DNA from 4 places in the Fodinicola feengrottensis genome. Region 1 is predicted to be linked to each of the others. Evidence: riboswitches for the same ligand, from Rfam matches in the RefSeq annotation. Region 1 holds a riboswitch; each other region holds the start of a gene.
What was found. Region 1 has a riboswitch for cobalamin ahead of ABD301_RS04910 (cobalamin biosynthesis protein). Riboswitches for the same ligand answer to the same signal wherever they lie in the genome.
Positions count from the first base shown of each region.

Region 2: another riboswitch for cobalamin. It lies ahead of metE (5-methyltetrahydropteroyltriglutamate--homocysteine S-methyltransferase); the one in region 1 lies ahead of ABD301_RS04910 (cobalamin biosynthesis protein).
Region 3: another riboswitch for cobalamin. It lies ahead of ABD301_RS25990 (ribonucleoside-diphosphate reductase subunit alpha); the one in region 1 lies ahead of ABD301_RS04910 (cobalamin biosynthesis protein).
Region 4: another riboswitch for cobalamin. It lies ahead of cobN (cobaltochelatase subunit CobN); the one in region 1 lies ahead of ABD301_RS04910 (cobalamin biosynthesis protein).

Region 1 is NZ_BAAANY010000003.1:89,887-97,209, reverse strand. Features, by position in the region: gene ABD301_RS04930 (DUF2306 domain-containing protein) at 1-89, shown strand, start outside; gene ABD301_RS04925 (substrate-binding domain-containing protein) at 107-1,102, opposite strand; gene ABD301_RS04920 (PadR family transcriptional regulator) at 1,237-1,932, shown strand; gene ABD301_RS04915 (MFS transporter) at 1,901-3,346, opposite strand; cobalamin riboswitch at 3,912-4,033, shown strand; gene ABD301_RS04910 (cobalamin biosynthesis protein) at 4,065-5,003, shown strand; gene ABD301_RS04905 (cobyric acid synthase) at 5,000-6,490, shown strand; gene ABD301_RS04900 (putative cobaltochelatase) at 6,487-7,323, shown strand, end outside.
Region 2 is NZ_BAAANY010000020.1:394,037-401,359, reverse strand. Features, by position in the region: gene ABD301_RS25970 (glycoside hydrolase family 2 protein) at 1-1,160, shown strand, start outside; gene ABD301_RS25965 (hypothetical protein) at 1,164-1,628, opposite strand; gene ABD301_RS25960 (PHP domain-containing protein) at 1,625-3,316, opposite strand; cobalamin riboswitch at 3,518-3,734, shown strand; partial or broken gene metE (5-methyltetrahydropteroyltriglutamate--homocysteine S-methyltransferase) at 3,852-6,124, shown strand; gene ABD301_RS25950 (S-adenosylmethionine:tRNA ribosyltransferase-isomerase) at 6,121-7,209, opposite strand; gene ABD301_RS25945 (SDR family NAD(P)-dependent oxidoreductase) at 7,206-7,323, opposite strand, start outside.
Region 3 is NZ_BAAANY010000020.1:403,187-410,163, forward strand. Features, by position in the region: gene ABD301_RS25975 (LysE family translocator) at 1-91, opposite strand, end outside; gene ABD301_RS25980 (ATP-binding protein) at 365-841, shown strand; gene ABD301_RS25985 (ribonucleotide-diphosphate reductase subunit beta) at 865-1,932, opposite strand; gene ABD301_RS25990 (ribonucleoside-diphosphate reductase subunit alpha) at 1,948-4,746, opposite strand; cobalamin riboswitch at 4,978-5,198, opposite strand; gene ABD301_RS25995 (winged helix-turn-helix transcriptional regulator) at 5,256-5,714, opposite strand; gene ABD301_RS26000 (SDR family oxidoreductase) at 5,815-6,513, shown strand; gene cobN (cobaltochelatase subunit CobN) at 6,662-6,977, opposite strand, start outside.
Region 4 is NZ_BAAANY010000020.1:411,166-418,488, forward strand. Features, by position in the region: gene cobN (cobaltochelatase subunit CobN) at 1-2,282, opposite strand, end outside; cobalamin riboswitch at 2,314-2,433, opposite strand; gene ABD301_RS26010 (precorrin-3B synthase) at 2,519-3,679, shown strand; gene ABD301_RS26015 (precorrin-8X methylmutase) at 3,676-4,302, shown strand; gene ABD301_RS26020 (precorrin-2 C(20)-methyltransferase) at 4,312-5,799, shown strand; gene ABD301_RS26025 (cobalt-precorrin-6A reductase) at 5,774-6,535, opposite strand; gene ABD301_RS26030 (cobalt-precorrin-5B (C(1))-methyltransferase) at 6,549-7,323, shown strand, end outside.

The sequences.
Region 1 (7,323 bases):
CGACAATGTTGTTGCTGGCCGAATGGTGGCTGGTCGAGCGCGGTGTCGGCAAGCGCCGGGCCCGTCGTGCGGCGGCCGCCGCGTCCTGAGGCATCCCGGCCGCGGATCAGATTCGGTACGCCTGCAGAGACTCCGGTGCGAACAGCTCGGCCGGCTCGAAGAGGCGACCGGCCAGTCCCTGCTCGTACGAATAGCGCAGGAAGGTGCGCAGCGTCGTGTCGTTCGCTTTCAGTCCGTACGGCCAAAAATCCCGGCCCATCACCGACTGGGTCTGCTCGACCGCGGCATACAGCCAGGGCAGCATATAGCGGTTTGCCGCGGTCTCGCCAAGTTTTTGCTGGACGTTGTGCTTGGCGTCGACGAAAGCCTGGAAGAGCGAGCGGGCCAGCCAGCGATGACTCTGGTAGAGATCACGCCGAAGCACGATCACATGCATGATCGGGAAGATGCCGGTCCGGGTGAAGTATTCCTCCTCGGCTGCTCGCGGGTCCGCGAGCAGCCGGCGGATCGAGATGTCACCGTCCAACATGGACTGTGGGGTTCGCGGGCTGTAGATCGCGTCAAGTTCCCCGCTCAGCAACAGATCGGTGAGCGTTTGGTCCGCCGGCACCGGTTCCACGTCGACGCCGGCTGGCAAACTCAGCTGGATTTTCTCCACCCGGCCACTCTGCTGCAGGCCTCCGGTGCGATAGCGCACCGACTCGACCGGCACCTGGTGGAACTCGGCCAGGATGCCGCGAATCCACACCGCGGCGGTGACCTGGTATTCCGGGATGCCAACGGTTTTGCCGGCCAGCTCCGACAGCTCACGTAACGGGCTCTGCGCTCGTACGTAGATGCCGTTGTGCCGGAAGGCACGGGACGGGAAAATCGGGATGGCCACAAACGGAGAATCGTTGCCGGACAACGACAGCACGTAGGACGAGAGTGACATCTCGGCCGCGTCGAACTCCTGGTAGCGGGCCATCCGGAAGAAGGTTTCCTCGACCGGCAGGGCCAGATAGGTCAGGTCGACGCCCTCCGGCCGGATCCGGCCGTCGGCCAGCGCCTGAGTACGGTCGTAGTCCCAGCACGCAATCGTGATCGGCACCCGTACGCTCATGCTGCCTCCCGTTCCTGCCGGCCCGCCGCGGCGTGCTGGTCTGTCGATCCTGCGACAACTCCGATATATACGTATCGGCCGTAGTATGTGCAGCAGCATCCGCGCCGTGCGGACGACGAAGGGAGGTGCGTGCCGTGTCGCTTCGGCACGCCTTGCTTGCCCTGCTGGAAGCCGAGCCGATGAGCGGCTACAGCCTGGCCAAGTTCTTCGACCAGTCGGTGGCTTACGTCTGGCACGCACCGCATTCGCAGATCTATCCGGAGCTGCGGCGAATGGAGCAGGCCGGGATGATCACCGGGCGCTCCGAGGCGCGCGGCACTTTCGCCACCAAGCGGATCTATTCGTTGACCGATGACGGCCGCGCGGAGTTGGCGCGGTGGGTCGAGGAACTCTCTCCGCTGCCGCGCGAAAGAGACGCCGCCTACCTGAAGAGCAGCTATTTTGAATACGGTGACTATGCCAGCGCGCGCAAGCATTTCGAGGCTCACCGGGCTCATCACGAAGAGCAGCGGCGGCGCTGGGAGGCGCACGTCAAGCAGCTGGAGAACCGGGACACCGACCTGCTCCGGATTCGGCTCGCGCAGGCGCCGGAACACCTGCGAAAGCAAGTCGTGGCTTACAAAGTGCACGTCTACCACGGGCTGATCGAGCGGGCCAAACAGGAAGTCCGCTGGGCGCTCGCGGGCCTTCGGATGGTGGACGAGCTGGAAGCCGAGACGGTCGCGGCGCGACCCGCACCGGCTGGTACGCCCCGCAAAGCGGTGGAGCGGACGAAATCGGCGGGCCCGCCGACCCGGGTCAGCCGGCGGCATGAGCCGCCGCGCCGCTGATCCTGGACCTGACGGCCAGTGAGCCGCCGATGGCGAGCGCGAGCAGGCTGGCGCCGCAGCAAACCCAGAAGCTGACCAGAAAACCGGTCTCGGTGGGAGCGCCGCCGGCGCCGCCGAAGGCGCTCAGCAGCAGGCCGACGATGTCGCTGCCGAAGGAGTTTCCCACCGCGTACGCGACAATGGAGATCCCCAGCGCGACCCCGGACTCGGACGCCGGCACCGCGCCGACAATGAGGATCTGGGTGGTGGCGAGCGCGATCGCGGTGCCCATCGAATAAACGCCCTGTGCGGTCAAAACGGCGATCGGGGCGCCGGCGAGCACCGCGAAGGCCACAAATGACAGGGCATTGAGGCCGACGCCCACACACGCGGACACCGCCATGCTGCCGCGCCTGGTCAGCCGCTGGAGCAACATTATCCCCACGATGGCGCCGATTGTCTGCGGGACCGCGAACCACGCGGTCTGCAGGATCGTGAATCCGTAGCCGAAACCGGCCACCGCCGGCTGGGTCTGCGCCAGCCTGGTGACCGCGGAGAGCGAGCCGTAGACACCGAAGGCGATGAGGAATGTCATGAGATACGGCACTCTCACGTGCGGCTTCAGAATGTCGCTCAGCCGGATCAGCGGATTCTTCGCCCGCCCGGCCGAAACCAGCCAGAGCAGCAACAACACGACCCCGGCCACCAGCAATGCGACCACTCGCGGCGATCCCCAGCCCCAGGTGGGTCCTTTGCTGAGGCCGAGCAGAATGCCGACCAGCGAGAGCGCCAGCAGTACCGCGCCGGTCAGGTCCAGCCGGCCGGCCGCCCGATGCCGGGAATCTCGTACGAGCCAACCGGTCGCAGCCATCCCGATGACGACCGTGATAATTCCGATGACGAAAAAGGACCGCCAGGCGGTGGGGTGAATGCCGACCAGCGCGCCCAACAGGATGCCGCCGCCGATCCCGACCCCGTTGCCGGCGTGGATCGCGCCGATCGTGAGCTGCGCGCGCTTTTTCGGCATGGTGTCGCTGGCAATCGCCTCCGGGAGCGCCAGCATCGGGAACTGCGCTCCCATTAACACCCTGCCGAGGATCAGCAGCGGGAAGCTGGTCGCGAAACAGTCGATCAGGCAGCCGGCGAGCACCAGCGCGAGAGACACCATAATCATTGGTTTCTTGCCGTAAAGATCGGCGAGCCGGCTGATCACCGCCAGCGCCACCGCGCCGGCCAACAGCGACGAGGTCACCAGCCAGGAGGTATCGGCGACACCGAGGTGCAGTTGTTTGCCAATGGTGGGTAACAACGGCACTATTCCGACTTGCAGGAGTTGCAGCGTGAAGCCGAGATAGGTGAGGGTGACCACCGCCGCGCGACCGTTCACCGCCGTGCCCCGGGTGTCGCCAGCCGGATCGACCGCTGCTTCCGTCATCTGTCTTGCCCTTCCGGAGCCGATCTGTGCCACCAGATATCCGTACGGCATGACCCAAACACAGCAAGGCTGGCACTGTGTGGGGTTTACCGGAAGTTTAACCCGCCCTGCTCCGGGAAGCGGTTGTTTATGTCAGCACATACGTATATCTTGGTATCTGCGCCGGACCGGGCCCCCGACCGGCCCGGCGCACTTTCGTTCCCCTGTCGGGAACTTCCCTGTTCAGTAGGCACTCTCTGTCGCTGGCCTGCGCGTTGACCGCCGACGCGCGCGGGACGATCAGCTGGGACGCGACTTGGTCGCGTCCTTCTTTGTGCCCGAGGGCAGCGAAATCTCGCCCGCGTGACGAGACATTGTCGCTGGTGGCGTGGATGTCGCCCGGGACGCGGCGAATATCGGGATGTCGGCGTTGGAACGTGCTTTCGGGTCCGTACGAGGGAGCGGCCGAAGCGGTTGGGTGGGATCTGGATCCATCTCCGCAAGGTGCCCCAAAAATGGAACAGGACCCATCGGGCGTGGCGGTGGTCATAGGCGGCCGCCTTGACAGTGCCGAAACGGCTGTGGTTGCCTGCGAAGGTTCGTCGATGACCAGGGAGGAAGCCGGTGCGACTCCGGCGCGGTCCCGCCACTGTCAGCCGGGTGCGAGCCCGGTGAGCCAGGAACTCCGGTCGTCGATCCCTTCGTCCTGGGGCGCGGACACCCCGAGGAAGGTTTCGCGATGGCCGCGTCCCGGTGGACGCTCCCGGTCGGCCTGCTCGCGGGGACCCTGTTGGACCTGGCCCTCGCCGATCCCCGGCGCGGCCATCCGGTAGCCGCGTTTGGGCAGGTCGCGGCCGCACTGGAGCGGCGAGTGTGGGCGGACAGCCGGCGCAGCGGAGCCGTCTACGGTGGGGCCTTGGTGAGCGCTGCGGGGCTCACTGGCGTCGTCCTCGCGCGTACGGCCCGCACACCGCTGCCGGCGATCGCGATGACCGCGGCCGGCACCTGGGCAGTGTTGGGTGGCACGTCGTTGGCGCGTGAGGGCGCCCGGATGCGGGCCCTGCTGGCCGCCGACGACCTGGCTGGTGCGCGTACGCGCCTTAGCCACCTCTGCGGTCGGGACGCGGCCGGTCTCGGGGTGGCCGAGCTCAGTCGGGCGACGGTCGAGTCGATCGCGGAGAACACCTCCGACGCGGTGGTGGCGCCGCTGTTCTGGGGTGCGGTGGCGGGGGTGCCGGGGCTGCTGGCTTATCGAGCGATTAACACGCTGGACGCGATGATTGGTCACCATAACGAGCGATATGAGCGTTTCGGTTGGGCCGTTGCGAAACTCGACGATCTGGTGAACTGGGTGCCGGCCCGGTTGACCGGGTTTTTGGCCGCTGCCCTCGCGGGTTCCGTTGACGGCAGCCCGCGTGCCGCGGTGACCGCGATGATCCGGGACGGCGGCCGGCACCCGAGCCCAAACGCGGGCCAGTGCGAAGCGGCTTTCGCGGGTGCCTTGGGCGTCCGGCTCGGGGGCGTGAACCGGTACGGCGACCGGGTGGAAATTCGTGGTGTGCTGGGAGATGGGCGCGAACCGACGGTCCAGGACATTGGCCGGGCAGTGCGGCTGTCCCGTCTGGTGGGAGTCGCCGCTGCCATTCTTTTCGCGATGGCCCGCAAGGTCGCGACGTGAGTGGCGCTCTGCTGGTCGCCGGGACCACCTCAGACGCGGGCAAGAGCATCGTCACGGCCGGACTGTGTCGATGGTTGGCCCGCCAGGGCGTGAAAGTCGCGCCTTTCAAAGCCCAGAACATGTCGCTGAATTCCATGGTCACCCGCGATGGCGCCGAAATCGGCCGGGCGCAGGCCGCGCAGGCGGCGGCCGCCCGGATCGAACCGGAAGCGGTGATGAACCCGGTTCTGCTCAAACCCGGCAGCGATCGGCATAGTCAGGTGATCCTGCTCGGCCATCCGATCGCCGAGGTCAGCGCGCTTTCGTACCGGCAGCTAAAAACCCGCCTCCGGGAAGCGGCGCTGGAGTCGCTTAGCGACCTGCGTTCGCGTTACGACGTGGTGATCTGTGAAGGCGCCGGCTCGCCCGCCGAGATCAACCTGCGGGACACCGACATCGCGAACATGGGCTTGGCGCGCGCCGCGGGGCTGCCTGTCCTGGTGGTGGGAGATATCGACCGGGGTGGCGTTTTCGCTGCCATGTTTGGCACTCTGGCGCTGCTGGAGCCGGCGGACCAGGCGTTGCTGGCTGGTTTCGTGGTCAACAAGTTCCGCGGTGACGCTCGGCTGCTCGGACCGGGTCTGGACTCGCTGCGCCGGTTGACTGGGCGGCCGGTGCTCGGTGTGCTGCCGTGGGTACCCGGCCTTTGGCTGGACGCCGAGGATTCGCTCGCCCTGACTGCCGAGCGGCCAGCGGTGGCGCCGCCGGTCGGCGAGGATGTGCTGCGCGTCGCGGTGGTCCGCTTTCCGCGCGTCTCGAATTTCACCGACGTGGACCCGCTGGTCGCCGAGCCGGGCGTGGTGCTGCGGTTTGTCACCCGGCCGGAGGAACTTTCCGATGCGGATCTGGTGATCCTGCCAGGCACCCGTGCCACCGTCGCGGATCTGGCCTGGCTAAGGGAAAACGGGCTCGCCGATGCGATCGTACGACGGGCCGCCCAGCGACGGCCGGTCCTCGGGATCTGCGGTGGCTACCAGATGTTGGCGGGCTCGATCGACGACGAGGTGGAAAGCCGGCAGGGAATCGTGCCCGGCCTCGGCCTGCTGCCCACCACTGTCCACTTTGGACCAGAAAAGGTGCTCGGCCGTCCTTCGGGGCAGGCGTACGGGCAACCGGTGCACGCGTACGAGATTCGGCACGGCCGGGTTTCGGTGGCAGGCGGCGAGGCTTTCCTTGATGGGTGTTCAGCCGGCACGGTCTGCGGGACCAGTTGGCACGGCGTCTTGGAAAACGACGGTTTCCGGCGAGCCTTCCTGGCCGAGACCGCCGCGCAGGCCGGCCGGCGCTTTGTACCAGGTGAGGTTTGTTTCGCCGATATACGCCAACGATGGCTCGATCTGGTGGGCGATCTGATTGCCGACCACCTGGACACCGCCGCGGTGATGCGGCTGATCTCGGACGGCCCACCGGCTGGTCTGCCGTTCGTACCACCGGGACCACCCGCATGAGGAGCGCAGTGACTGCCCCCATTTTCCCGCTCAGCGCCGTCGTCGGCATGGACGACCTACGGTTGGCGTTGGTGCTCAACGCGGTCTCCCCCGCGATCGGTGGAGTGTTGGTACGCGGCGAAAAAGGCACCGCCAAGTCCACCGCCGTGCGGGCTCTCGCCGCGGTGTTGCCCGCGGTGGAGGTGGTCAGCGGCTGCCGTTTCAGCTGTGACCCGGCCGATATCGACCCGGACTGTCCGGACGGCCCACACGATTTCGCCGGTCCGCGGGAAAGCCGGCCGGCCAGACTGGTCGAGTTGCCGGTCGGCGCAAGCGAGGACAGGCTGGTGGGAGCACTTGACATCGAGCGTGCGCTGGCCGAGGGCGTGAAGGCGTACGAGCCGGGGCTGCTGGCCGCCGCCCATCGCGGCCTGCTCTATGTCGATGAGGTGAACCTGCTCGGCGACCATCTGGTGGACCTTTTGTTGGACGCGGCCGCACTTGGCATGTCCTATGTGGAGCGTGAAGGTGTCTCGATCCGGCACCGCTCGCGGTTCTTGCTGGTCGGCACGATGAATCCGGAGGAGGGTGAGCTCCGGCCGCAGCTGCTCGACCGGTTCGGGCTGACCGTCGAGGTGGCCGCCCCGCGAGAGGTGGACGCCCGCGCCGAAGTAGTTCGCCGACGACTGTCGTTCGATGCTGATCCAACTTCTTTCGCTGCCGGGTTTTCGGCCGCCGAAAGCGAATTGGCGTCTCGCATTCTGACCGCTCGGGAACTTCTCGCTCAGGTGGCACTTCCGGACGCGGTCCTGCGCCAGATCGCATCGGTGTGTGCCTCATTCGAAGTCGACGGG
Region 2 (7,323 bases), on a different contig from region 1:
ACGACTGGGGATGGCGGGAAAAGCTTGGCGACCGCACCTGGGGCCTCGGCTATTATCTTGACATTCTGCCGAAAATCGTCGCTGAGCTGGATCCCACCCGGCCGTATTGCGCCGGCAGTCCGTGGTCCCTTTCCACCGACATCTACCCGAACGATCCCGATCACGGCTGCATGCACATCTGGGATGTGTGGAACCAGCGGGATTACACCGGCTACCTCGACTATGTGCCGCGGTTCGCGTCCGAGTTCGGCTTCCAGGGCCCGCCGCGTTGGTCGACCCTGACCCGTGCCGTCCACGACCGGCCCTTGACTCCGTACGGGCCGGAGATGGTCGCGCACCAGAAAGCCCAGGACGGGATGGCCAAGATCGACCGATCGTTGACCGAGCATTTCGGGGTGCCGGCGGCGATGGACGACTGGTTCTGGGCCGCTCAACTGAACCAGGCCCGGGCGCTGTCGCTGGGCATCGAGCATTTCCGGTCGTGGGCGCCGCGCTGCGCGGGCACCGTCGTATGGCAGCTGAATGACTGTTGGCCGGTCACCTCGTGGGCGGTGGTCGACGGCGACGGCGGCCGCAAACCCGCTTGGTACGCCCTGAAACACGCGTACGCCGATCGGCTGGTCACTGTGCAGGCGAGGGATGGCGGCCTTGCGGTGGTCATCGTCAACGACACCGCCCAAGCATGGGAAGACACTGTCTCGGTTCGCCGGATGTCCTTTGAGGGCAAGGTTCTGGCCGAGCAGGACCTCACGCTTTCCGTCGGCGAAAGGAAAACCGCATTGCTGGCAGTGTCGGACCGGCTGTCCGAACCGGCCGACCCGAGCGGGGAACTCCTGGTAGTGGAGTCCAGCGCGGGCCGGGCCTGCTGGTTTTTCCGGCCGGACAAGGATCTTTCGCTGCCGGTCGACCGGTACGACGTGAGCAGCTCGACGATGGCCGGCGGCTACCGGGTCTCGGTGACCGCACGGTCGCTGCTGCGCGATGTGGCCGTGTTGGCTGACCGGGTCGCTGTCGACGCCGAGGTCGACGACATGCTGGTCACGTTGCTGCCGGGCGAAACTGTCATGTTCGAGGTGCGTACGGCCGTGGACCTGGATCCGGCCCTGCTGACCGGCCCAACCGTCGTACGCACCGCGAACCAGCTGGTTTCGGGCGGATAGACGTCAGTCGTGGTCGGCGCAGCAGGGAGTGGGATTCGGCACTTCGAAGGGCGCGATGTGGCCGTCTGGCGCTGGAGTTGCCACCAGGGTCAGCACGCCGTCGATCCACTGTGGACGGACGAAGGCGCGGGTGTCCAGCATGGTCTGCGTGGTGGCCGCGGCACCGCCGATGACCGTCACCTTCTCGATGGCGCTCTTGGCCAGCAGGTCCGCGACCGTCATGGTGCCGGTCAGCAGCTCGACGCCCGGGTAGATGACCGCTCGGCCGGTGCCATGGTCCGCGACCGAGGTGCCACCCGATGGCAGCTCGGTTTTTACCGGTGCGGCAATGGTAATGGCGACCCGCGGCCGGTCATCGCGGACGAGCTGCGTACAAGCGACCATGCCGGGCACCGGCGGCAGGCTCGCCAGCCACTGCTCGGCATCGCGGACGCTCCGATGGCCAAGATCCCAGCGGAGCACGGTCATCGGCTCGGCACCACCCAGATCGGGTTGGTGTAGAACCACAGGTCGTTCCACGGATCCGCGGCGCCGACCACGTCCATCGCCGGTCCGGCCGGGTCGACCGTCGCGCCGTGATAGCCCGGCGCCGTCCGGTTGCCGTCGGTGCCCCGAAGCCGCAGATAGAAACCCTGGTCGAGCCGGCCCAGGTCGTACGTGAAGGTGGCCTGTCCGGTGGATTTGCCGATCTGGAAAGATTTCGCGACCGCGGTGTGTGGGGCGCTGAGGGTGTCCCGGTCCGAGACCGGGCCGGTGATGGCGCCGCGGACCACGTCCACCCGGGCGAGTTTCGGGACGAACTGGGCCCAGTTCGGGCCGTTCGCGAGATCGATGGTGACCTCGAGCTGAACCTGGCTTCCCTTCCTGGCCACCAAAGTGTCGCCGAGGGTCACCCAGTTGCCACCGGCCCGCACCCGTACGTCCAGGCCGCTGATCAGGCCGCCGTGATCCACCCAGACCCGGCCGGCGCGCAGGCCCGCCATCACCGCCGCGTACGAGAACTCGGTCGAACCGACGTGCGTCTTGCTGTAGTAGCCGGGCCAGAAGTCGGTGTTGGTGCTGCCCACTTTGCCGCTGTAGACCGGATCGTTGTAATAGCCGTTGGTCTCGAAGTTGCTGCCGGGGCCGCGATCGGTGCTGTCGTTGTAGATCCAGTGCGAGTCGGAGTTCGCGGTGATCCACCACGGTTTGCCTTCGGACAGCATGCTGTCCCAGAAGCCGCCGACCGTGGCGGTAAGCCAGTCGAAACCGCCCCAGGTGCGGTAGCTCTCCAACGGATAGCCGGCAAAGGAGTCGGCCGACGGCGAGTTGTCGTAGCCGCCGCGGCCACTGCCGGGGCCGAGCGGCTTGGCAATGCCGGCGGCTTGGTGGCCCGGCGCGCCTTCGAATCCCACCGCGATCCGGGGTTGCGCGTCCCGCCAGCCGCGGATCTCGTGCGGCGAGTCGATGCCCTTGCGGGCCGGGTGGTTCGCGAGGAACAGGGCGTCCTGGACGTGCCGCTTTTTGACGGCGGAGGCAAGAAAGTTGACGCCAGAGATGGCCAGTGCCTCGTTCGCTGGTGTCGAGGGACCGGCGTTTTTCACCGTACCGTCGAAGGAGTTCTCAAACTCCTTGAGCACCGACACCTCGTTGCGGCCGGGGTGGACGAACACCGTGCCGTGCTCGGCGGCCGGGATGTTCCATTCAAAACCTTGGAAAACCAGGGTGTCCTTGATTTTGGCGCGAGCCGAGACAATGTCCGGGTTGACCTTCTCGACGCCGATCTTCGCGTGCTGGACGCTGCCGTGGTCGGTGATCACCATCCAGTCCAGGCCGTAGGCGTTCGCGTGCCGCACATGATCGATGACCCGGTAGACGGCGTCTGGGCTGTACTGCGTGTGAATGTGGTGGTCGCCGGCCAGCCAGTGCAGGCCGCCGCGCTGGGACGAGCCGGACCACGAGCGACCCGCGGTCGCCGCGGCCGCCGCCGGAAGGCCGAAGGCGCCGGCAGCGGTGGCCGCCGCGCCGGCGCTGAGCAGGCCCGCACTGCGCAGGAATCCGCGCCGGGAGACCTCGTCTGGCGACAGTTCGTCGTCCGGGATCTCGGTGTCCAGCACCGCGGGAAGATCCGCTGGGTGATCGTGGTGATGATGGTCGTGCGGGTGGCCGTGCCCCATCTGGTGCTCCGTTCCGGACCTCGGGTGTCCGGACCAATCTCGGGGAGCGGGGTAAACGGCGGTCAGACGGCCGAACAAGTCTGGGGAAACATGCGTACACGCGAATGATTTTGATGTTGCTTTACCAGCGCTTTTGCTGATCTTTCGGGCGGCGGACCGTTGTGAGGCGGCGCACAACACGGCTGGCCGCCCGCATCGGATACGCTCGGTAGCGCTGATGGTTCGACCGGTCCGTGAGGGCCGGCCGAGGCAACAGGGAACCCGGTGCGAATCCGGGACTGCCCGCGCAGCGGTGAGTGGGAACGAAAGCTGTCATCAAGCACTGGGTTCCGGCCTGGGAAGCGACAGTCGGTAGGTCCGCCGGGTTTCTCGGCGGGTGCCCGCGAGTCCGAAGACCTGCCGTCGGTACGCGTGCCAACCGGCGCGCGTGGGTCCGCGACCGCGTGGGATGGTCGGCAGGGCGTACGCCGGAATGTGGCGTGCTCGTTGCTGTCTTCGCTGTGGTGGGCCTCGGCATGCTCGCGAGGAGAGAGCTATGGCAGACACGACCCCGATCGGGGCCACCGTTCTCGGATATCCGCGGATCGGACCGCACCGGGAACTCAAGAAGGCGCTGGAAAATTACTGGAGCGGTCAGGCCGGCGAGGCGGATTTGCGGGCGGTGGCGGCACAACTGCGCCAGCAGACCTGGACCCAGTTGCAGGAAGCCGGCTTGGATTCGGTTCCGGGCAACACCTTCTCTTTCTACGATCAGGTGCTCGACACCGCAGTCATGGTTGACGCGGTGCCGTCGCGGTTCCGCGATCTCGGGCTTTCGCCGCTGGACACGTATTTCGCGATGGCCCGTGGCACGGACGGCGTGCCGCCGCTGGAAATGACCAAGTGGTTCGACACGAACTACCACTATCTGGTCCCGGAACTGGCGCCCGACACTCGCTTCCAGTTGGTGGCCAACCAGCCGCTCGCGGACTATCAGGAGGCGCTCGGCCACGGTGTCACCACCAGACCCGTGCTCGTCGGACCGGTGACTTTTCTGTTGCTCGCGAAGGCATCCGCGCAGGCACCGGCCGGTTTCGCGGCGCTGTCGCTGCTGGATGACCTGCTTGACGTTTACTTGAGAGTGCTCGCCGAGTTGGCGGACGCGGGCGTGCAATGGGTGCAGTTGGACGAGCCGGCGCTGGTCGGCGACCGCACGCCAGCGGAGCTGGACGCGGTCCGTCGCGCGTACGAGCGACTGGGTGCCGAGTCGAATCGGCCGAAGCTGTTCGTGCCCACCTATTTCGGCCGGCTCGGCGAGGCACTGCCAGTGCTGGCCAGCACGCCTGTCGAGGCGATCGGGATCGACCTGGTCACGCACCCGCAGGCGCTGACCGAGGCGGCCGCGCACTACCGGCTCCGCACCAAAGTCCTGGTCGCCGGGCTGGTCGACGGCCGCAACGTCTGGCGGACGGACCTGCGTCTCGCGTTGACCACCGCTGCCCGCCTGCTGGGTTCGGTGGGCTCGCTCGCGGTGGCGACCTCGTGCCCGCTGCTCCACGTCCCGTACGACCTGGACGCCGAAACCAACCTCGAGCCGGACGTACGGCGGCGGCTTTGCTTTGCCCGTCAGAAAGTTGATGAGGTGGTGGTGCTGAGCCGGGCGCTGCGGGACGGCACCGAGGCGGTGGCCGCCGAGTTGGCCGCCGGCGACGAGGTGGTGCCGGTGCTGCGCGATGATCGCGTACGCGCCCGGATTCAGGTCCTGCGGCCCGAAGATCGGGTCCGGTCCGATTACCACCAGCGGGCGGCGGCGCAGCAGGACCGGCTCGGCCTACCGCGCCTGGCCACCACCACGATCGGCTCTTTTCCGCAGACCGCGGACATCCGGCGGGCGCGGGCCGGTTTGCGGACCGCAGAACTGGACGCTGGCCAGTACGAAACCGCTATGCGGGCCGAAATCGAGCGGGTTATCCGCCTGCAGGAGGAAATCGGCCTCGACGTACTCGTCCATGGCGAGCCCGAGCGCAACGACATGGTGCAGTATTTCGCCGAGAACCTGGACGGTTTCGCGGCCACCGACTACGGCTGGGTGCAGTCGTACGGATCCCGCTGTGTCCGCCCGCCGATCCTGCATGGTGACGTGTCCAGGCCCGCGCCGATCACGGTCGGCTGGAGCCAGTACGCGCAGTCGCTGACTTCGCGACCGGTGAAAGCGATGCTGACCGGCCCGGTGACGATTCTCGCGTGGTCGTTCGTACGAGCCGACCAGCCGTTGGCCGACACCGCGGCCCAGGTCGCGCTCGCTTTGCGGGACGAGGTCGCTGACCTGGAGCGGGCCGGTCTGCGGATCATTCAGGTCGACGAGCCGGCACTTCGTGAGCTTTTGCCGCCGCGCAAGGAAGAACACGAGTCCTATTTGGACTGGGCGGTGATGTCGTTCCGGCTCGCCACTTCGGGGGTGGCCGAGTCGACCCAGATCCACACGCACCTGTGCTATTCGGAGTTCGGTGACGTGATCACCGCGATCGATACGCTGGACGCGGACGTGACCACCATTGAGGCAGCCAGGTCGCGAATGGAGATTTTGGACGACCTGCACGCGATCGGGTTCCGTCGAGGCGTCGGGCCGGGCGTTTACGACATCCACTCGCCACGGGTCCCGGTGTGGAGGAAATGCGGGATTTGCTGGCTGCCGCTCTGAAGGCGGTGCCGGCAGACCGGCTCTGGGTGAATCCCGACTGTGGCTTGAAAACTCGCGGCTATGCCGAGGTCGAGCCGGCCCTGCGCGCCCTCGTACGCGCCGCCGCGACCGCCCGTTCCGTGGGTTAGTGCCAGAGCAGGTGCAGGTCGCCGAACTCGTGCCAGAGATAGCCGGCGGCGAGGGCTTCCTCGTACGACTGGGAAAGGAGTTCGGGTCCGGCGATGGCGGCCAACATCTGCAGGTGCGAAGCCGCCGGTTCGTGCCAGCCAGTCAAGATCCCGTCCACAGTGGACACTCCGGTGGCTGGCGTGACGACGTGGTCGGTCCAACCGTTGGCGGAGGTCAGCCGGCCGGTCCGTGCGGCCGATTCCAACGCTCGTACGACGGTGGTCCCGACCGCCAGCACGCGGTGGCCGGCGGCGTGCGCCTGCTCGATGGTGTCCACTGTGGAAGCTGAGACACTGAACCACTCCGGATAAGGAGGTTCGCCGGATTCCTGCGAGGAAACTCCGCAGTGCAGGACGAGAGTGGCGATTTGTGCGCCGATCGACCGCAGGTGCCGGAGCATCCGGGCGCTGATCGGGCGGCCGGCGGACGGCATTTCGGCGCTGCCCGGAGTGTCGCCATGTTCGGTCCGGTAGGCCGAAATCGGCCAGCGAGCGGACGCGTAGTCATAGCGGATCGGCTCGCCGTGTTGGTTCAGCCAGGCCAGCAACGGCAGGGGAGTACGAACAGTGGCCGCACGGAGGCGTTGCTGCCCGGTCGGATGCGGGCGACCCACCGCGACCTCGCCGCCGCCGCGCAGCCGTACGACCGTGCCGTCCCAGTCCACAGTGGACGGTCGGCTGCCGATCGGTAGCGGAGTGCGGATTTCCACTACCCACTCCGATTCCGGCTGGCCCAGCGCGGCGGACGGGTCGAGTCCAGCGGCCGGCAGCGGAGTCGACAGGTGCACTTCGACCCGCTCGCCGGCTTCGGTCACGCCGGCCGTCGCGGCCGGCAGGGTGTCCGATGTGTTGAGAACCAGGACATCGCCGGCGGACAGTTCACGATGCAGGTCACGGGCCCGTACGTGCCGCAGCGGCCGACCGGGTTCGGCGACCAGCATCCGCACGGCGTCCCGTCGCAGGCCGCGGTATTCGGCCGGGCTGGTCGCCAGCGGAATGTCCGATGTGGACAGATGGAGCGGACTCTCGGCGAAGACGGTGCTCATGACGACACCACTGTCGACAGCTCGCTGGCCGCGTAACGGCCGGATGGCAGCTCACCGCGCAAAAGTGGGTCGAGCCGGGCCGCTGCGGTGGCCGGGTCCAGCAGGTCGGCCGGG
Region 3 (6,977 bases), on a different contig from region 1:
GGGTCACCACCACGAAGTCCGGGCCGGGCGACATCGCGCCGAGCAGCACCACCACCACCAGAAACGACACCGCGGTCGCGACAGAGATCACCACCTCACCGTAAAGCGCGTAGTCGGGGCCCGTCCATGGTCCCGGTCACTACCCGAAGCTCAGGCCGGCAAGGAGCAGCGCCATCGCCGCCAAGCCTTCCCACCAGGCGGCGCCGGCGGCTGGTCCGCATCATGGGGGCAGCCTTGCGGACGCGAGCCGGTCACATGTCGTACGAGGACACCCAAGGCGTGCGGCACGCGCGGAAAGGTGATTCTCGTCAGGGGCTCGACGCGACCCGAAACTGCCAGCGGCAAGGTGTGTAAAAAGGTCGACTTGCGGGTACTGCACTCCGCGACCGTTGTCCACGCCGACGGAAGGCCTCTGACGAGTACGTCCATCGACCCACTCACCGACGCCGGGCCCGTCGGTCGGTTGACGACGGGCTGGACAGCGGCTTCCCCAGCCCGGCTCACCCGGATCCGCCGCCGCCTGTTGACCTGGGCCACCGCCACCGATCTTCGGTCCGGCCAGATCGACGCGCTGGTCCTCGCGTCGTACGAGGCGCTCGCCAACGTCGTCGACCACGCGTACGGGACCCTGCCGCCGCTGCGGCCGGACCTGCTCCTTGAGGCCGAAGTGGCCGGCGATCACGTCACCGTCGCGGTCAGCGACCACGGCCGCTGGGAGCAGCCCGCCGCCCGGCCGGGAGCGCGGGGCCACGGGCTGATCCTGATGCGCAAGCTCAGCGACGACCTGTCCATCCGTACGACCGCGACCGGCACCGTCGTACGGATGTGCTGGCATCTTTAGTGGGTTTGCGGTGTTGATCCAGGTCAGTCCCACTCCAGTGAGCCGCCGGTTTGGTACTCGATGACCCGGGTCTCGAAGAAGTTTTTCTCCTTCTTCAGATCCATCGCCTCGGACATCCATGGGAACGGGTTCTCGGCCGGCCCGAAAACCGGTTCCAGACCCAGCTGCGCGCACCTGCGGTTGGTGATGAAATGCATGTACTGCTCGCAAAGCTCGGCGTTGATGCCGAGAATCCCGCGCGGCATGGTGTTCCGCCCGTACGCGACCTCCAGGTCACAGGCGTCCTTCAACATCGTCCGCACCTCGGCCTGAAACTCCGCGCTCCACAGGTGCGGGTTCTCGATCTTGATCTGGTTGATCGTGTCGATACCGAAGTTCAGGTGAATCGACTCGTCCCGGAGGATGTACTGATACTGCTCGGCGATGCCGACCATCTTGTTCTGCCGGCCCAATGACAGGATCTGGGCGAAGCCGGTGTAGAACCACATTCCCTCGAAAATCACGTAGAAGGCGACGAGGTCACGCAGGAACGCCTGGTCGCGTTCGGGCGTACCGGTGGAGAACTCCGGGTTCTCCAGGTGCTGGGTGTAGTCCAGTGCCCAGGCCGCCTTGTCGGTGATCGATGGCACCTCGCGGTACATGTTGAAGAGCTCACCCTCGTCGAGGCCGAGACTTTCGCAGACGTACTGGAAAGTGTGCGTGTGAACGGCCTCCTCGAAGGCCTGCCGGAGCAGGTACTGCCGGCATTCGGGGTTGGTCAGGTGCCGGTAGACCGCGAGCACGATGTTGTTCGCGACCAGCGATTCCGAGGTGGCGAAAAAGCCGAGATTGCGCTTGATCATCAGTCGCTCGTCGTCAGTCAGGCCGTTCGGGGACCGCCAGAGCGCGATGTCGGCCTGCATCGAGACCTCGGTCGGCATCCAGTGGTTGCTGCAGCCGGCCAGATACTTTTCCCACGCCCAGTGGTATTTCAGCGGCAGTAGCTGGTTCACGTCGGCGCGGCAGTTGATCATCGCCTTGTCGTCGACGCTGACCCGCGCGCCGCCGCGCTCGATCGCGCCGAGTCCGGTGGCGTCCGTGGTTGTCGTCATCTTGTGGTGCCTTTCTTACTGGCAGGCTTCGCAGTCGGGGTCTTCGATCGAACAGGCCAACGGCTCTTGGACGGTCGGTACGGTCGCGGCCACCGCGTTGAGTTTCCCGTCCGTACCGCGCAAAGTACTCTTCTCCACGTGCGTCGCGCTGGTGGCCCGCAAGTAGTAGGTGGTCTTCAGGCCGCGAATCCACGCGTGCTGATACATCTCGTCGAGCTTGCGGCCGTTCGCCTGCGCGATATAGAGGTTCAGTGACTGCGCCTGGTCGATCCACTTCTGCCGGCGGGCGGCCGCCTCGATCAACCAGCGGCTGTCGATTTCGAAGGCGGTGGCGTACAAGGTCTTCAGGTCAGCCGGCACTCGAGCGATCGGGCCGAGGCTGCCGTCGAAATACTTCAGGTCGCTGATCATCAACTCGTCCCATAAACCGCGCGCTTTCAGGTCGCGTACGAGTGCCGCGTTGACGACGGTGAAGTCACCGGACATGTTGGATTTCACGTACAAGTTGCGGTAAAGCGGTTCGATGGACTGGCCGACGCCACAGATGTTGGCGATGGTGGCGGTCGGCGCGATCGCCATCACGTTCGAGTTGCGCATGCCAACTTTCCGTACGCGGCTGCGCACTGCGTCCCACTGCAGCGTCTGCGCCCGGTCCAGGTCCAGGTCGTCACCGCGCGCGGCGGCGAGCAGCTCGATCGAGTCGATCGGCAGGATTCCCTGGCTCCACAGCGATCCCTCGTACGACGGGTAGCTTCCCCGCTCCTGGGCGAGGTCGGCAGAGGCGGAAATGGCGTGGTAGCTGATCTCCTCCATGCTGCGGTCCGCGAACTCAACCGCTTCCGGCGAGCTCATCGGAATGCGCAAGGCGAACAGCGCGTCGCTGAATCCCATCAGGCCGAGGCCGATCGGCCGGTGCCGCTGGTTGGACTTGCGAGCCTCCGGGATCGTGTAGAAGTTTACGTCGATGACGTTGTCCAGCATCCGTACGGCCGTCCGCACCGTACGGGCCAGCCGCTCGTGATCCACCCCTTCCGGGCCGACCAGCCGGCCGAGGTTGATCGAGCCAAGATTGCAGACCGCCACCTCGTCCGGGCTGGTGTTGAGGGTGATTTCAGTGCACAGGTTGGAAGAGTGCACCACCCCGATGTGCTGCTGCGGGGACCGCAGGTTGCACGGGTCCTTGAAGGTGATCCACGGGTGGCCGGTCTCGAACAGCATGGTCAGCATCCGCCGCCACAGGTCTTTCGCCTTCACCCGACGGAAGACTCTGATCTCGCCACGGTCCGCAGCCGCCTCGTACTGGCGATAGCGCTCCGCGAACGCCAAACCGACCAGGTCATGCAGCTCGGGCACCTCGTTCGGGGTGAACAACGTCCAGTCGGCGTCCGCCCGCACCCGCCGGATGAACTCGTCCGGCACCCAGTTCGCGGTGTTCATGTCGTGGGTACGACGGCGGTCGTCGCCAGTGTTTTTGCGCAGGTCGAGGAATTCCTCGATGTCGATGTGCCAGGTCTCCAAATACGCGCAGACCGCGCCCTTGCGCTTGCCGCCCTGGTTGACCGCGACCGCGGTGTCGTTCGCGATCTTGAGGAACGGCACGACACCCTGCGATTCTCCATTGGTGCCGCGAATATGCGCGCCGATGCCGCGGACCGGAGTCCAGTCGTTGCCCAGCCCACCGGCGTATTTGGAGAGCAACGCATTGTTACTGATGCCGTGGAAGATGCTGCTCAGGTCGTCCTCGACGGTGGTGAGGAAGCACGACGAAAGCTGCGGCCGGGTCGTACCAGCGTTGAACAAGGTCGGCGTGGAACACATGAAGTCAAAGGAAGAAAGCAGCCGATAGAACTCGATGGCTCGGTCCTCGCGGTGGTCCTCGCGCAGCGCCAACCCCATCGCGACTCGCATGAAAAATGCCTGCGGCAGCTCGTACCGGTGACCGTCACTGTGCAGCAAATAGCGGTCATACAGCGTCTGCAGCCCGAGGAACTGGAACTCCAGGTCCGCTGAGCCCGCCAAGGCCGCACCGATCTTTTCCAAGTCAAACTTGGCCAACTCCGGGTCCAGCTGGCCGAGGTCGACGCCACGGGCCACGAAATCGCCGAAATAGCTGGCATATCCTTCGGTCATCTGCCGATGGCTCGCGATCCGCGGCTCACCAGCCAGGAACGACAGCGCCTCGGCGCGCAGCTTGTCGAGCAACAGTCGGGCGCTGACAAAGGAATACTGCGGATCGGTCTCGACCAGCGTACGAGCCGCCATCACCGGCGCGACCGCGAGCTCACCAGCGGTGATGCCGTCATACAGGTTTCGCTTGGTCTCGGTCAAAACAGTGTCCGCCGACACCGCATCCAGGCCGGCGCACGCCTCCCGTACGACCAGTGCCAGCCGGTCGGTATCCAGCGGCTCGACGCGGCCGTCCTGATGAGTGACCCCGATGGCCGGTTCCGGTGCCGGTTTTTCCGCCTCAACGCGGGCCAGGGCGTGTTGTTCGCGATACAGCACGTACGCGCGGGCGACCTTGTGGTGCCCACCGCGCATCAGCGCCAGCTCGACCTGATCCTGAATTTGTTCGATATGCAAGGGACGATCCGGGCCGGCGTGCCGGAGCAGGGCCAGCTCGACCTGCGTGGTCAACTCGGGGACCAACTCCCGTACGCGGCTGGACCCGGTCGCGTCGGCGCCTTCCACGGCCAGGAAGGCCTTGCTCAGCGCGACCGAGATTTTGGTCGAGTCAAAGGCGGAAACCTCACCGGTCCGGCGAATCACCGAAATGGTGCCGGCCGTCGGCCGAGTTTCGGACTGAACGGACATGCGCATTCTCCACAGCAGTAAATGGGCACGCTGAAACGCACCCAAGGACGAAGGTGTGACATCAGGAATCCGGCAAGAGCTACGGATCTGGTGAAGGTGGCGCGGAACTGCTGCGGTCGTACATCATGTCGGCTCCCCCTCGTGAGCTCGGCTGCTGCCGGCGCTGTCGCGGGGAACGCAAACGACCGCCCACTGGCGGCTGCTCGCGGGCGCCCTCCACGAGGCACCGGAACGGTGTGCACACCGACGGCAGGTCTTCGGACTCGGGAGCACCCGCCGGTACGCGTACCGGCGGACCTACTGACCGTCGCTTCCCAGACGCCGAAGCGTCCAGTGCTGATGACGGCTGTCGTTCTCCCTTACCGCTGCGGGACAGTCCCGGATTCGCACCGGGTTCCCTGTTGCCTCGCCTCACCTGGATGGTGCGGCGAACCATCGACGGACGGAATACTACATGTGGGGGTAGTGAGAGTCTGGGACCGCAGCATCTCGCGCGTGTCGGCCTAGTACTAGCTGGGGTACGCGGCCGTACGGATCATCGCGATGTCGGCGGGCGCCACCTCGCGGCCGTTCTCGTCCACGAACCCGACCTGGACTGGCCGTCCGGTAGCCCGCACCCGCCGCTGGATGCTCGGCCCGGCCGGCCAGGGCAGATGTAGGTCACCCCACTGTTGCAGGGCGGCCAGCACCAGGATCAACTCCCGGCCGGAGTCGGTGAGGCGGTACGCGTCACGGGGCCGACTGCCGGGTTCCTGATAAGGCTCTCGGGCCATCACGCCGTAGTCGACCAGCGTGTTGAGCCGGGCCGTCAGCACGTCCGGCGCGACGCCCAGCGCCTCGCGGAACTGCGCGAACCTGGTCGTACCAGCCAGCGCCTCGCGCAGGATCAGGAATGTCCATCGCTCCCCGAGCACGCCGAGGGTGCGTTCGATGGAACAGGCCGAGTCCAGCATCTTCGGAGTAACCACAAGACCTACCTTACCCTGACTTGCACTTCCATATCCAGCCTGCTAGCGTCCCTCTTGGCTGAGTAGGAACTACCAACTCAGATATTCTTGGGAGCCCGCCATGGAACTCGCTGGACACACCGCGCTCGTCACCGGAGCCAACCGCGGCCTCGGCCGGCATCTCGCGCAGCAGCTCATCGAACGCGGTGTCACTGTCTATGCCGGCGCCCGCAACCCCGACTTGATCGACCTGCCGGGTGCCATCCCGGTCCGCCTCGACATCACCGACCCGGAGTCGGTCGCCGCCGCCGCGAAGACGGCCACCGGTGTCTCCATCCTGGTCAACAACGCCGGTTCGGCCACCGGATCCGGCATGCTCGACGGTTCACTCGACGACATCCGCCTGGAAATGGACACCCATTACTTCGGTACGCTCGCGATGATCCGCGCTTTCGCCCCAGAGCTGGCAAAACACGACCACAGTGCGATACTCAACGTGTTGTCCGTGCTGTCGTGGGTCAACATCCCCGAGTTCTCCGCCTACGCAGCCGCCAAGTCCGCCGAATGGTCTTTGACCAACGCTGTACGTACTGCTCTCGCGAAGCAGAACACCCAGGTCAGCGCGTTGCACGTTGGCTATATGGACACCGATATGGCCAGCGAGGTCGACGCCCCGAAGCATGATCCCGCATCGATCGCGAAGATCGCGTTGGACGGCCTCGCCTCCGGTGAGCCGGAAATCATCGCCGACGAGCTGAGCCAGCACGTACAGGCCGGTTTGGCCGGCGGGGTGGCGGCGCTCTATCCGCAGTCCGCCTGATCACTGTCCTGGCTACGAAACTGGCGTGGTGTGGGTTGGTGAGTGCGGGATAGTGTCCCGCACTCGACGTCGAGTGCGGGACATTGTCCCACGGTCAACGTGATTCACTAGTAAAGATCAACAGCGCCGAGTCTCGAGCCACCACCGATCAGCTCGACGGGCCGCCGTCCTCGAGGTTGCCTTCGGTGTCCAGGAAAATCTGTTGCAGGGCCTGCAGAGTCGCCGGATCGGGCTCGCGCCACATCTGCCGGTTTGCCGCTTCCAACAGCCGCTCGGTAATTCCGTGCAACGCCCACGGATTGGATTCGTTCAGGAATTTCTGGTTCTCCGGGTCCAGCGCGTACGTGGCCGCCAACTGCTCGTACATCCAGTCTGGCACCACGTCCGCGGTCGCGTCATAGCCGAACAAGTAGTCGACGGTCGCAGCCAGCTCAAACGCACCTTTGTAGCCATGCCGTCGCATC
Region 4 (7,323 bases), on a different contig from region 1:
ATCTCGGTGGCCGCGAAGGTGAGGATCTCGGCCACGGTCTTATCGGGCCGACCGAGAACGGCGTGGACTGTCTCCATTGCCGCGGTCGCATCCCAAGCGCGGTCTTCCATCGCCTCGACGAGCGCGCGTGCGGTGTTTTCGTGCTCATCCACGCTGACCCGCGCGGCTGACCCGTCCTCGGCGAGGCCGAGCGCCTCGCGGAGTCCGGGCAGGGTCTGCCGGCCGCCCCAGATCTGCTGCGCCCGCAGCATCGCGAGGACGAGGTTGACCCGGCCCGGCCCGCTCGGCGCAGCCCCGAGAACGTGCAGCCCGTCCCGAATCTGCGCGTCCTTGACCTCGCACAGCCAGCCGTCGACATGCAGCAGGAAGTCGTCGAACTCGGCGTCATGCGGCCGATCGTCGAGACCGAGGTCATGGTCGAGTTTGGCGGCCTGGATGAGCGTCCAGATCTGCGCCCGGATGGCCGGCAGTTTCGCCGGGTCCATCGCGGCGATATTCGCGTGCTCGTCCAGAAGTTGTTCCAGCCGGGCGAGGTCTCCGTAGCTTTCCGCGCGGGCCATCGGCGGCACCAGATGGTCGACCAGGGTGGCATGCGCCCGCCGTTTGGCCTGGGTGCCTTCGCCCGGATCGTTGACCAGGAACGGATAGATCAGCGGCAGGTTGCCCAAAGCCGCGTCCGGGCCACAGGAAGCGGACATTCCGACAGTTTTTCCGGGCAGCCACTCGAGATTTCCGTGCTTGCCAACATGCACCATCGCATCCGCGCCGAATTCCTCGGCCAGCCAACGATACGCGGCGAGGTAGTGGTGCGTTGGGGGCAGGTCGGGATCGTGGTAAATCGCGATGGGATTCGCGCCGAACCCACGCGGCGGCTGCACCATGACGACCACGTTGCCAGCGCGCAGGCCGGCCAGCACGATTTCACCGGTGGTGTCCACGTAAAGCTGGCCTGGCGGCGGACCCCAGTGCTCCTCGATCCTTTGCCTTAGCTGGGCGGGCAAAGTCGCGTACCAGGAGCCATAAACCTCAGCAGCGATCCGGATCGGGTTGCCGGACAACTGCTCTTCGGTCAGCCAGTCCGGATCCTGGCCGCCGGCCGCGATCAGCGCATGCATCAGCGCGTCGCCGTCCTGGGCCGCCAAGCCCGGAAACCCGTCTCCCAAGTCGTACCCGGCCGACCGCATCTTTTCCAGCAGCCGTACCACGCTGGCCGGTGTGTCGAGGCCGACCGCGTTGCCAATGCGCGCGTGTTTGGTGGGATAGGCCGACAACATCAGTACGACCTTGCGCGAAGCCGCCGGCAGATGGCGCAGCCGGGCGTGCCCGACCGCGATGCCGGCCACCCGCGCGGCCCGCTCCGGATCGGCCACATAATGCGTCAGGCCGTCCGCATCGGTCTCCTTGAAGGAAAACGGGACGGTGATCAGCCGCCCGTCGAACTCCGGCACCGCGACCTGAGTAGCCACGTCCATGGGCGACAGGCCGCTGTCGTTCTCCGCCCAGGTGGCCCGGTCGCTGGTCAGGCAAAGGCCCTGCAGAATCGGAATGTCCAACTCGGCGAGGGCGCCGACATCCCAGGCGTCATCTTCGCCGCCGGCCGTCACCGCCGCCGGCGTACTTCCGCCAGCTGCCAGTACAGTCACCACCAGCGTGTCGACTTTACGCAGGACAGCGAGCATTTCCGGTGGCGCGGTCCGCAAAGACGCGCAGTACAGCGGCAAAGCCTGCCCACCGGCATCCTCTATCGCGCTGGACAGCGCCTCCACGAAAGCGGTGTTCCCGGCCACGTGGTGCGCGCGGTAGTAGAGCACACCCACCACCGGGCCGGAGCCGTTGCTCGTACGCTCCAGCTCGCCCCACAGCGGCATCGGTTCCGGAGCCACGAAACCAAAGCCAGTCAACAAAATCGTGTCTGACAAAAAGTGGTGCAGGTTCGCGAGGTTGCCGGGACCACCATGCGCCAAGTACGCATGCGCCTCGGCGGCCACGCCGATGGGGACGGTCGAGAGCTCCATCAGCTCGGCGTCCGGCGTTTGCTCGCCGCTCAACACGACCACCGGCAGCGATCCGGCCAGCAGGTGGTCCAGGCCGTCCTCCCAGGCCCGCCGGCCGCCCAGAATGCGGACGACCACCAGCCGCACGCCGGCCAGCAGCGCCGGCAGGTCGTCAACGGTCGTACGGGCCGGGTTCGCCAGCCGGTAGCCAACGGCGGCCGCGCGCGCCGACAGCAGGTCCGTATCCGACGTGGAGAGCAGCAAGATCTGGCCGCGGGCGCTGGACATCGCGGATCCTCCCTCGGGGTCCGCGCCCCGGGTCGAGAGAGCGACGGCGGCCAGTTCCTGGCTCACGGGTCAGCTGAAGCTGACCTGATGACAGTGGCGGGACCGCGCCGGATTCGCACCGGCTTCCTGCACCGTCGTCGCTGTGGTGGCGGTATGAAGTTGGGCCTGACCGCCAAACTCTAACCGGTCAGTCAGGGAGCGACGACAGGCCGGACCGGGCACGTAGTATCCGGCAGGTGTCCGCCCTTGCCTCGCGTGACGGCGCCGTCGACCGGTGTCCGGGAGCGCTCCGACTGCATGCCGCCGCGGACGGCGGCCTCGCTCGCGTACGGGTCCCGGGCGGCCGCCTGAGCGCCGCGCAGCTTGCCTTGCTCCGCGATGCGGCGGTCGAGCTGGGCGACGGCACTCTCGAGTTGACTTCGCGCGCAAACGTGCAGGTCCGGGGGCTGGCCGGCGCGGGTGACCTCGCCGAAAGGCTGGCCGGCGCCGGCCTGCTGCCGTCCGAGTCCCACGAGCGGGTACGAAACATCATCGCCAGCCCGCTCAGCGGGTGGGATGGCCAGGGTTTGCTGGACATATTTCCGCTGGTCAGCATGCTCGACACGGTGCTGTGTGACACGGCTGGCCTGGCCGAGCTGCCGGGCCGGTTCCTGCTCGTCGTGGACGACGGACGCCGCGATGTGATCGGGCTGGGCGCGGACATCGGGCTGCTCTCGGTCGCCCGCGACCAGCTCGCGCTCGTACTCGCTGGCCTGGACACCGGCCTGCGGGTACGCCCGGACCAGGCCGTCGATGTCGTACGTGGCGCGGCTGAGGCGTTCCTGGCCGAGCGAGCCGCACAGGGCTCGACAGCGTGGCGGCTGGCCGAACTGGCCGATGGTCCGGCTGCGATCGGCCGCCGGATGGGCCGCCCACCAGCCTCGATGCCGCGCCTCAGCGGCCGCCAGCCAACCCCCGTTGGCGCGTACGACGGCGTGTCGGTCGTCGGTGTGCCGCTGGGCCGCCTCGACGCCGAACAGGTGGCCACGCTGATCAGTGCCGCCGACGAGTTTCGCGTCACACCTTGGCGAAGCGTCGCGTTCCGCGGCCGCATTCGGACCACGGCCGGCCTGATCACCGACCCGGATTCACCTTGGTTGGGCGTGACGGCCTGCGCCGGAAAGCCGCGGTGCGCGCAGGCGCTGGCGGACGTACGCACCGATGCCGCGAAGGCGTTGGCGCCGGGCCGGCGACCGGTGCACTGGTCGGGTTGTGCCCGACGATGTGGCCGGCCGGCGGGTTCGCTGGTGGACGTGGTGGCGACCGACTTGGGCTACCACGTGACCGTCGACGGACAGATGCGAAGCGAAGGTGTCGGTGTCGGTGTCGCAGCACAGGTAATCAGGGCGGTTCGATGATCGACTACCTCAAGGACGGGCCGGAAATCTACCGGCGGTCCTTCGCGACCATCCGCGCCGAGGCGGATCTCAGCCATCTGCCGGCTGAGCTGGAGAAGGTCGCCGTACGGATGATCCACGCTTGCGGCATGACTGACCTGGTGGCGGATTTGGCCTGGTCACCAGATGCGGGCAAGGCCGCTCGGACAGCACTGCGAGCCGGCGCGCCGATCCTTTGTGACGCGGCGATGGTGGCCAGTGGCATCACCCGCCGCCGGTTGCCGGCCAGCAACGAGGTTATCTGCACCTTGACCGATCCGCGGGTCCCAGAACTGGCCGCACACCTGGGTACGACCCGGAGTGCTGCTGCCTTGGAGCTGTGGCGAGACCGGCTGGAAGGCTCGCTGGTGGCGATCGGCAACGCGCCGACCGCGCTGTTCCGGCTGCTGGAAATGATCGAGGAGGGCGCTGGCCGGCCCGCCGCGGTGCTCGGCCTGCCGGTCGGTTTCGTCGGTGCGGCCGAGTCGAAGCGCGCACTCGCCGAACATCCGAGCGGCCTGGCACACATCGTCGTCCACGGTCGCCGTGGCGGCAGCGCGATGGCGGTGGCCGCGGTCAACGCCCTCGCAACCGAACAGGAGTGATTTCCTTCCGTGGCAGAACGAAAACCGGCCGGCCGGCTCTACGGCGTGGGCCTCGGGCCGGGCGATCCGGAGCTGGTGACGGTCAAGGCAGCCCGGTTAGTCGGCGCCGCCGACGTGATCGCCTACCACTGCGCCCGGCACGGCCGGAGCATCGCGCGGCGGATAGCCGAGCCGTACGTACGCGCCGGCCAGATCGAGGAAAAACTCGTCTATCCGGTGACCACCGAGACGACCGACCATCCAGGTGGTTATCAAGGCGCGATCGACGAGTTCTACACGGCCGCGGCGGCTCGGCTGGCCACCCACCTCGACGCCGGCCGCGATGTCGTCGTGCTCTGCGAGGGCGACCCGTTCTTCTACGGTTCTTACCTGCACATGCACAAACGGCTCGCCGATCGCTACCCCACCGAAGTTGTGCCGGGCGTGACCTCGGTCAGCGCGGCTGCCGCTGAGTTAGGGCGGCCACTGGCCGAGCGCGACGAGGTTTTGACCATTCTGCCGGGAACTTTGCCGCCGGCCGAACTCGCCCGCCGGCTCGCCGACACCGATACGGCCGCGGTTGTGAAGCTGGGCCGCACCTTCGCGGGCGTACGAGCCGCACTCGCCGCAGCAGGCCGGCTGGACGACGCCTGGTACGTCGAGAAAGCCACTACGGACCAGCAACGGACCGCGTCATTGTCCACAGTGGATCCGGCGGATGTGCCCTACTTTTCCCTTGCCCTGCTTCCCAGCGGCCGTCCCGAAGCACCAAAGAAAGCAGGGGTCGTCGTGGTCGGCCTCGGGCCGGCCGGACAGCCATGGCTGACGCCGGAAACGCGAGCCGCGCTGGCCGAGGCCGACGATTTGGTCGGATACGGACCTTATCTCGATCGAGTGCCACCGAATCCGCACCAGACAAGGCATCCATCCGACAACCGGGTAGAGGCGGAGCGCGCCGCGGTGGCTCTGAAGCTAGCCGCCAGCGGTCGCCAGGTGGCCGTGGTTTCCTCCGGCGATCCAGGCGTTTTCGCGATGGCCACAGCGGTTCTGGAAGTGGCTTGCGAGCCGCACTTCGCCGGCGTACCGGTACGCGTGCTGCCCGGAGTCACCGCCGCCCAGGCGGTCGCCAGCCGGATCGGCGCACCGCTCGGGCACGACTACTGCGTGTTGTCGCTGTCCGATCGGCTCAAACCCTGGTCGGTGGTCGAACAGCGGCTGGCCGCGGCCGCCGAGGCCGATCTGGTGGTGGCGATCTACAACCCCGGATCCCGCAGTCGTACGCACCAGGTCACCGCGGCCCGGGATGTCCTGCTCAAACACCGAAATCCGGACACGCCGGTGGTCATCGGCCGCGATGTCGGCGGCGCCGGCGAAAGCGTACGAGTCGTCCGGCTGGCCGATTTGCAATCGTCCGATGTGGACATGCGGACGCTGCTGATCGTCGGGTCGTCCCGTACGCGCGCGGTGCAGCGCGGCGGCGAAACGGTCGTCTTCACGCCCCGCCGCTATCCGGAATGACGTTTTCCAGCCAAGCAACGGCCTGCGCCTCGGTCTCGACGATCGCCACCGCGGGCAGTTTCGGCCGACGTACGATCACCACCGGCAGCCCCAGCTCGCGGGCCGCCGTCAGCTTGGCCGCAGTCTGCTGACCACCGCTGTTTTTGGTCACCAGCAAGTCGATCCGGTGTTCGCGCAGCAGCGCCAGCTCACCGTCCACTGGGTACGGTCCACGATTCAGGAGCACGGTCAGCCGGGCCGGCAGCGGGGGCTCCGGCGGGTCCACCGACCGCAGCAGGAACCATCGGTCGCTGGCCGCGAAGGCCGCCGCATCGGTCCGGCCGGTGGTCAGGAACACCCGCTCCCCCGGCACCGGCAGGTCGCCGACCCGGTCCACCCAGTGCCAGTCATCGCCGTCGCGCGGCTCCCACCCGGGCCGTTGCAGCACCACGTACGGCAGGGCGAGCCGCTCAGTCGCCGCCGCGGCCGACCGGGTCATGGTGCTGGCGAAGGGATGGGTGGCATCGATGACCGCCGCGATTTCGTTCGTACGCAGCCAATCCAACAGGCCTTCGACGCCACCGAAGCCGCCGATCCGGACCGCGCCGGCGGGCCGCGCCGGCTCCCGCACCCGACCGGCCAACGATGAGATCGCCTCGACTCTGGGATGGTGCTCCAGCGCGGCCGCGAGCCGGCGCGCCTCGCCGGTGCCACCGAGCAACAGGACCCGCGCTCTCACCGCATCACCCCTGGTCATACCGTACAAGGATATGAAAGCGACGGGCCTGCGCTATGGCTGGACGACCGGCGCGTGTGCGACCGCCGCCGCGACCGCCGCTTACACGGCGCTGCTCACCGGCGATTTCCCCGACCCGGTCCAGATCACCCTGCCGCGCGGCCAGCGGCCCACCTTCGCGCTCACCCGTGAATCGCTGCGGATCGGCGCGGCCACCGCGGCGATCGTGAAGGACGCCGGCGACGACCCCGACGTGACGCATGGCGCGGTGATCAGCGTGACCGTACGCCCCGGCGGCGCTGGCATTACCTTCGTCGCCGGCCCGGGCGTCGGCACGGTGACCAAACCGGGCCTCCCGCTGCCGGTCGGGGAACCGGCCATCAACCCGGTGCCGCGCCGAATGATCACCGAACACCTCGCCGCGGTCGCAGCACTGCATGGCGGCTCCGGTGACGTCGTTGTCGAGGTAGCGATCGAAAACGGCGAGGAAATCGCCCGAAAGACCTGGAATCCACGACTCGGCATCCTCGGTGGCCTGTCGATCCTGGGCACTACCGGGATCGTCGTCCCGTACTCGTGCTCGGCCTGGATCGACAGCATCCGGCGCGGCATCGACGTGGCCCGCGCCGCCGGCCACCAGCATGTCGCCGGCTGCACTGGCAGCACGTCCGAGCAGGTCGCCGCCGCTCTTTATGACCTACCCGCTGACGCTCTGCTCGACATGGGAGATTTCGCTGGCGCCGTACTGAAATACCTGCGCCGACATCCGGTGCCGCGGCTCACCGTCGCCGGCGGAATCGGCAAACTCT